Regions from separate parts of the Exiguobacterium sp. KKBO11 genome, predicted to be linked through region 1. Evidence: a T-box and tRNA genes for the amino acid it is inferred to sense, from the RefSeq annotation. Region 1 holds a T-box; the other holds one or more tRNA genes.
What was found. A T-box is a leader RNA that pairs with one kind of tRNA and senses whether it is charged. The one in region 1 lies ahead of alaS (alanine--tRNA ligase), so its partner is inferred to be a tRNA-Ala.
Positions count from the first base shown of each region.

Region 2: it encodes a tRNA-Ala, which carries the amino acid that the T-box ahead of alaS (alanine--tRNA ligase) is inferred to sense. The anticodon was not compared.

Region 1 is NZ_LUCU01000011.1:729,884-733,252, forward strand. Features, by position in the region: gene recD2 (SF1B family DNA helicase RecD2) at 1-1,414, shown strand, start outside; T-box leader at 1,457-1,667, shown strand; gene alaS (alanine--tRNA ligase) at 1,725-3,369, shown strand, end outside.
Region 2 is NZ_LUCU01000011.1:9,822-13,190, reverse strand. Features, by position in the region: gene AYO36_RS00360 (S8 family serine peptidase) at 1-1,151, opposite strand, end outside; tRNA gene AYO36_RS00355 (tRNA-Ala) at 1,376-1,451, opposite strand; gene tatC (twin-arginine translocase subunit TatC) at 1,557-2,336, opposite strand; gene AYO36_RS00345 (twin-arginine translocase TatA/TatE family subunit) at 2,344-2,541, opposite strand; gene AYO36_RS00340 (redox-sensing transcriptional repressor Rex) at 2,541-3,200, opposite strand; gene AYO36_RS00335 (ATP-binding cassette domain-containing protein) at 3,368-3,369, shown strand, end outside.

The DNA of each region.
Region 1 (3,369 bases):
TAAGGTCAAGCTCGAAGAAGGCTGTCTGTATTTACCGACGATCTTTTATGCCGAAGTTCGGGCGGCGAAGGAACTGGCGCGGGTCATGGCGAACGGTGCCGAACAGGAAGTCGATGTCGCGACGATCCTTGAAGCAATCGGGCACCTCGAAGAACAGTTTGGCATGGAATATGCGGCGCAACAGCGGGAAGCGATCGAGTTAGCGGTCAAAGCACCGTTAATGGTTCTGACAGGTGGACCCGGTACCGGTAAGACGACCGTCATCAAGGGAATTTTACATGCCCTGCAAGAAATTCATGATTGGCCGCTTGAGAAAAGTCGCGTCAAGACGGGGGATGTCTATCCGTATGTTCTGGTCGCACCGACCGGACGCGCCGCTAAACGTCTATCGGAAGCAACGGACGTCCCAGCGATGACGATTCATCGTCTATTGAAGTATGACGGAACGAACTTTCAGCTAAATGAAGATCAGCCGATCACGGGGAAAGTACTGATCATCGATGAGTCGTCGATGATTGATATCTACTTGTTATCGAGTCTGCTCCGTGCTGTGCCGAACGGCATGAAAATCTTGTTCGTCGGTGACCGCGATCAGTTACCATCCGTCGGTCCTGGGCAGGTGCTGGCAGATTTGATGGATACGGAAGGGATTCCCGTCGTTCGTTTGAACGTCGTCCATCGCCAAGCGGAAGATTCTTCGATTTTACGGCTCGCGCACGATTTGAAGAACCGGACGACGTCAGCTGATTTGTTATCACCACTTGCGGATCGTCGCTTTTACACCGCGTCTCCGCAAGAGACGTTACGCGGCATCTCAGCCTTCGCGGAAAAAGCACTTGCAAAAGGGTATTCGAAATTCGATGTTCAGGTTTTGGCACCGACTTACCGTGGTCAGGTCGGAATCGACGAACTGAATGTCGCCTTGCAACGCGTCTACAATCCGGAGGAACCGAAAAAACGCGAAGTCAAACAAGGCACCCGGATTTACCGGACCGGGGACAAGATTCTTCAGCTCGTCAACAATGCGGAAGAGAACGTCTATAACGGAGATATCGGCGAAATCGTCAATATCTTCTTCGCCAAAGAAAACGTCGACAAGGTGGATAAGATCATCGCCCGCTTCGACCAGACGGAAGTCGAGTACAACCGGAGTGACTGGGATCAATTCACGCATGCCTACGCGATTACGATTCACAAGGCACAAGGGTCCGAGTTTCCGATCGTCTTGATGCCGGTCTATTTCACGGGAGCATTCAAGCATTCCCGAAACTTGATTTATACGGCGGTCACCCGTGCGAAGTCGAGTTTATTATTGTTCGGCGATCCACGAGCGTTTCATAAAGCGTCGCAAGAAGAGGAGCCACGGCGCCGAACACGATTGATTGAACGACTCGGTGGGGTGACAAAGACTTGACGGATGCTGTACGATAGGTAATAATCACGATAGATGAATGGACGTAACACGTTGATGGAAGATAAGTAAAAGGAAAACTCGAGTCCAGAGAGAAGTGAGTCTGCTGCAATCACTTTCTCGAGTCCCTTTGAAGCTCCTTCCGGAGTCGGGTGTAAACACCTGCGGGTCATCCCCGTTATCAGATGTTCGAGGTAAGCAATGGATTGCTTACGAACGAGGGTGGTACCACGGAAGCGATGCTTTCGTCCCTTTTCAGGGATGAAGACATCGCTTTTTTGCGTCCAAATAAAACCAATGGGGGTAACTGTTCATGAAAGCTCTAAAACCATTAACGGGTGCACAAATCCGTCAGATGTATCTTGATTTCTTCCAAAGCAAAGGGCATGCGATCGAACCGAGTGCTTCACTCGTACCGGTCGAGGATCCATCGCTCTTGTGGATCAACTCAGGGGTTGCGACACTCAAGAAGTATTTCGATGGTCGTGTCATTCCTGATAATCCACGTATCGTTAACGCACAAAAATCAATCCGGACGAACGATATCGAAAACGTCGGGAAAACAGCACGTCACCATACGTTTTTCGAGATGCTCGGAAACTTCTCTGTCGGTGATTACTTCCGTGAAGATGCGATCAAATGGGGCTGGGAACTCTTGACGAGTGATGACTGGTACGGTCTTGACCCAGAACGTCTCTCGGTCACGATTCACCCGGAAGATGACGCAGCGCGTCAAATCTGGCTTGAACTCGGCGTACCGGCTGAGCGGATCATTCCACTTGAAGATAACTTCTGGGAAATCGGTGAAGGTCCATCTGGTCCGAACACGGAAATCTTCTTCGATCGTGGACCTGCTTTTGGAGACGATCCGAACGATTCAGAACTTTATCCAGGCGGCGAAAACGAACGCTATCTCGAGATTTGGAATATCGTTTTCAGTCAGTATAACCACGATGGACACGGCAACTACACGGAACTTCCGCGTAAAAACATCGATACAGGGATGGGACTCGAACGGATGGCATGTGTCATGCAGGACGTGCCGACGAACTTCGATACGGATCTGTTCATGCCGATCATTCATAAGACAGAAGAAATCAGCGGTAAAATCTACCGTGACGATTCAAAACTGGATGTAGCATTCAAGGTTATCGCAGACCACATCCGTACCGTATCATTCGCGATCGGTGACGGTGCGCTTCCTTCGAATGAAGGTCGTGGATATGTCCTTCGTCGTTTACTACGCCGTGCGGTTCGTTATGCGAAGATGCTTGGAATCGAGCGTCCGTTCATGTATGAACTCGTCGATACGGTCGGAAACGTCATGGTCGACTTCTACCCACAAGTGCCAGAAAAAGCGGACTTCATCAAACGCGTCATCAAAAACGAAGAAGAACGTTTCCATGAGACACTGCATGACGGTCTTGCAATCTTGAACACGGTCGCTCAGACGTCTAAGGCAAACGGTGAGCATGTCATCAGTGGTGAAGATGCGTTCCGTCTGTATGACACGTATGGTTTCCCACTCGAATTGACAGTCGAGTATGCGGAAGATCATCAGATGTCTGTTGATGAAGAAGGCTTCAAACTAGCGATGGATGCACAACGTCAGCGGGCACGTGCAGCGCGTGAAGAGAGTGGTTCGATGCAGCAGCAATCGGAAGTCCTCTCGACGCTAAAAGATAAAAGTACGTTCGTCGGCTATACCGACCTTAAGGCGGATGCGAAAATCATCGCATTGTTGCATGATGGAGAACGAGTCACAGAAGTCGCTGCTGGTGAAGAAGCACAAGTCATTCTCGACATCACACCGTTCTACGCTGAAAGTGGTGGTGAAGTCGCGGATACAGGAACAATCGAAGGCAAAGACTTCGTTCTTGATGTCAAAGATGTTCAAAAAGCGCCGAACGGTCAAAACTTGCATACGGTCATCGTTCGTACAGGGATCGCAACGGAAG
Region 2 (3,369 bases), 720 kb from region 1:
CCTGGTGCACCGACGACACCGATATCCGGGTTCGCTGTGTACGGATTACCTGCACCATGACCTGCGAATGCCGAGTTACCAGCAGAAATCGCACACAAGATACCGTTGTTCATCGCGTTGACGATTGCGCGTTGTTCTGGATCATCTGCATTGACGAACGATGCCGTCGATCCGAGACTCATGTTGATGACATCGGCTCCGAGTGCAATCGCATCATCGATCGCTTTAATGTAGATATCGCTGAATGTCGATGGCATTCCTGGATCGTTTCCGAAGACTTTCATCGCGAGGAGTTGTGTTTCCGGAGCGACCCCTTTGATACCACCGTTTGCTTCATCGCCGTTTGCTCCGACCGTACCCGCGACGTGCATCCCGTGCATTGATGCGCCCGCACCTAAATCACGGATTTCGCTATCGTGATCGGCATAGTTATAGCCGTACGGTACTTTTTCCGTGAAGTACTTTCCTTTTAAGCCTTTTGTTTCTTTCGCACTATCGACTTTCGAAGAAGTCAAATCAATCTTCGTTTCTGGGCTCAAGACCATGTCCTTATGCGATGGATCGATTCCCGTATCGATGACGGCAACGATTGTTCCTTCCCCTTTAAAACCATAGTCCTGCCATGTTTCCTTCGCATTGACCATGTCCTTGCTGTAAAGCATGTCTGGCTTGGCACCTTTAGCAACTTCCGGACGCGCGTATTCATGGGCGATATGTACGCTCTTGACTCCGCTCAGTTGTTTGATGTCTTCGATGTCGCCGAACTTGACTTCACCACTGAATCCGTTGATGACGGTCGTGAAGCTTTCCTTATATGTAACGGGAATCGCCTTTTTAGCGATGGCTGACTTGACTGATTTTTGAACGTTGACGAGGCGATCTTTGATCGACTCTTTTTCGGCATTGCTCAATGTGCTATACCGCTTGTTTTGAGCCTGGGCGATTTGAATCGCCGGTTTCTCTTCCATCTCGATGACGACACGGACTTTATCCGATTGTTTGTAGTTCTTCTCTTGCCCCGATTTCTTCAAAGAGAGCGCTTGCGGTTTTTGACCCGTTGCTTTGTCTTGCGACGACAGTGCACCTTGCGCACTGACTAGATTGGAAGACGTCATTAAGACGGCTGCCATAAGTGCAATCTTCTTCTTCATGCGTTCGTTTTCCCCTTTTCTGTAAAACCATAGTAGTACTACTAATAAAACAGTTAAACGAAAATTCTGTATATTTAGTTTAATGAATTTAATGGAAATAAACAATTTATATTTGCCTATTTTTTTAATTTATTTGTTTTACATGACATTTTATATTTTTAAGGAATTAAACTGGGAGTAAAATAAAAACTCCTCGAAGCCTCGAGGAGTTAGATGTTTGGTATTGGTGGAGACTATCGGGATCGAACCGACGACCTTTTGGCTGCCAGCCAAACGCTCTCCCAGCTGAGCTAAGCCCCCATGAATTATCTTTAGTATACGTATCACTAACTGCTTTATCAATATAAAAATAACGCTTTCATAAAAAAGAATTCCTTCCAAAAATCGTCGGAAGGAATTCACGATTCATTTATTCAATTCACGCATCAAATCCGCCTGTCGTTCAAGCTCTGCCTGTTGCTCGAGGATCAGGACCTTTTTGTACGTCCGCGCAGAAATCAAGATGCTGATCTCATAGAGAACGAACAATGGCACCGAGATCATCAAGTGTGACGTCACGTCCGGCGGTGCGATCAATGCCGCAACGACGAACAGCGCAAAGTACGCATATTTCCGATTCTTTCGCATGAAATATGGCGTCACGAGACCCAGACGTGTCAGGAACATCGTCACGACCGGCAATTGGAAAAGAAGACCGAACGGCATCGTCAACCGGATTAAGAAACTGAAGTAGTTCTCCACTCCGATGACTTGTTCGATTCCGAGCTCTTTCCCGAGATCCGTTGAGACTTCAAGCAAGAAGGGAAGCAACCAGAAATACGAGAAGGCTACGCCAGCCAAAAACAGAAAGAAGATGACCGGAATATACGTCAATGTCGCTTTTTGCTCCTTGTCATAAAGTCCTGGTCGGACGAATGCCCAGAGTTGATACATCCAGAACGGTGACGCTAAAATCAGCGCAATAATGAACGCAAGATTCAAATACAACATTAAAGGATCGGCGACGTTGAAGGCATTCAAACCGATACCGAGCTCTTTTAAGTCTGCTTGCAAGAAGCGGACGAGCGGTCGGACGAGCGGAAATGCGACAGCGAACAGGACGACGACGATGATAAGCGACCAGACGATCCGCTTTCGCAGTTCGTCAAGGTGCGACGTCATGCTTTGCTCTTGATCAACCGTCATGATTCAATCACTTCTCTTTCGGTTCGTCCTTTTTATCGTCGTCCATGATGCCGTTCGTGGCATTCTTGAACTCTTTCAATGTCTGACCAGCAGCACGTCCGAATTCTGGTAACTTCTTCGGTCCAAAGATGATCAACGCGACGACCGCGATCAATCCGATGCTCGCAGGTCCGATACCTAGTGTGAGCGGAATAAGGTTTTCCATTATGATTTCACTCCTTCAGCTGATTGCGAATAATGCTTCATGAAATAAACTAACGACTGCAACTCGATCGATAAATCAATGTGATGGACCCGGACGCTCGCTGGCACGTTCAACCGCGCTGGCGTAAAGTTCAGGATGCCTGTCACACCATACTCGACTAACTCATCCGCTACTGACTGCGCGAACTGGGATGGAACCGTCAAGATGGCAACATCGACCTGATTCGCTTCGATTTGTTCTTTCATGTCCGAAACATGATAGATTGGAACGTCATGCGTCGTTGTTCCGACCTTCTCTTCGTCCGCATCAAACGCAACGACTATCCGAGTACTATTATTCTTTAAAAAGTTATAATTTGCAAACGCTGTTCCGAGATGACCGACCCCGATTAAGGCAACATTCGTCACCTCATCTTGATTCAAGGTTTTGCGGAAAAACGTTAAGAGATGTTGAACGTTGTATCCATACCCCTTCTTCCCTAATGCCCCAAAGTAGGAAAAATCGCGACGAATCGTTGCTGAATCAACCTTCACCGCCTCGCTTAACTCAGCAGAAGAGACGCGGAGCTTGCCTGAATTGTATAAACTTTGGATGAAGCGATAATATAGCGGCAACCGTTTTGCTGTCGCTTGTGGAATTTTTGTGTCTGGTCCATTCATCCTGCAGTTCCCCCTTCGGCCACATCCATCGTGGCACCCAAATCTTTGCAAAAAGCTTTCTACTCTCCTTGATTGTAAACCACTTCACATAGAGTCACAAATAATATATTCCGCAGGACCTCGCGCTTTTGTTCGTGATAGACTAAAGGGTGGAAGGATGGATGGAAAT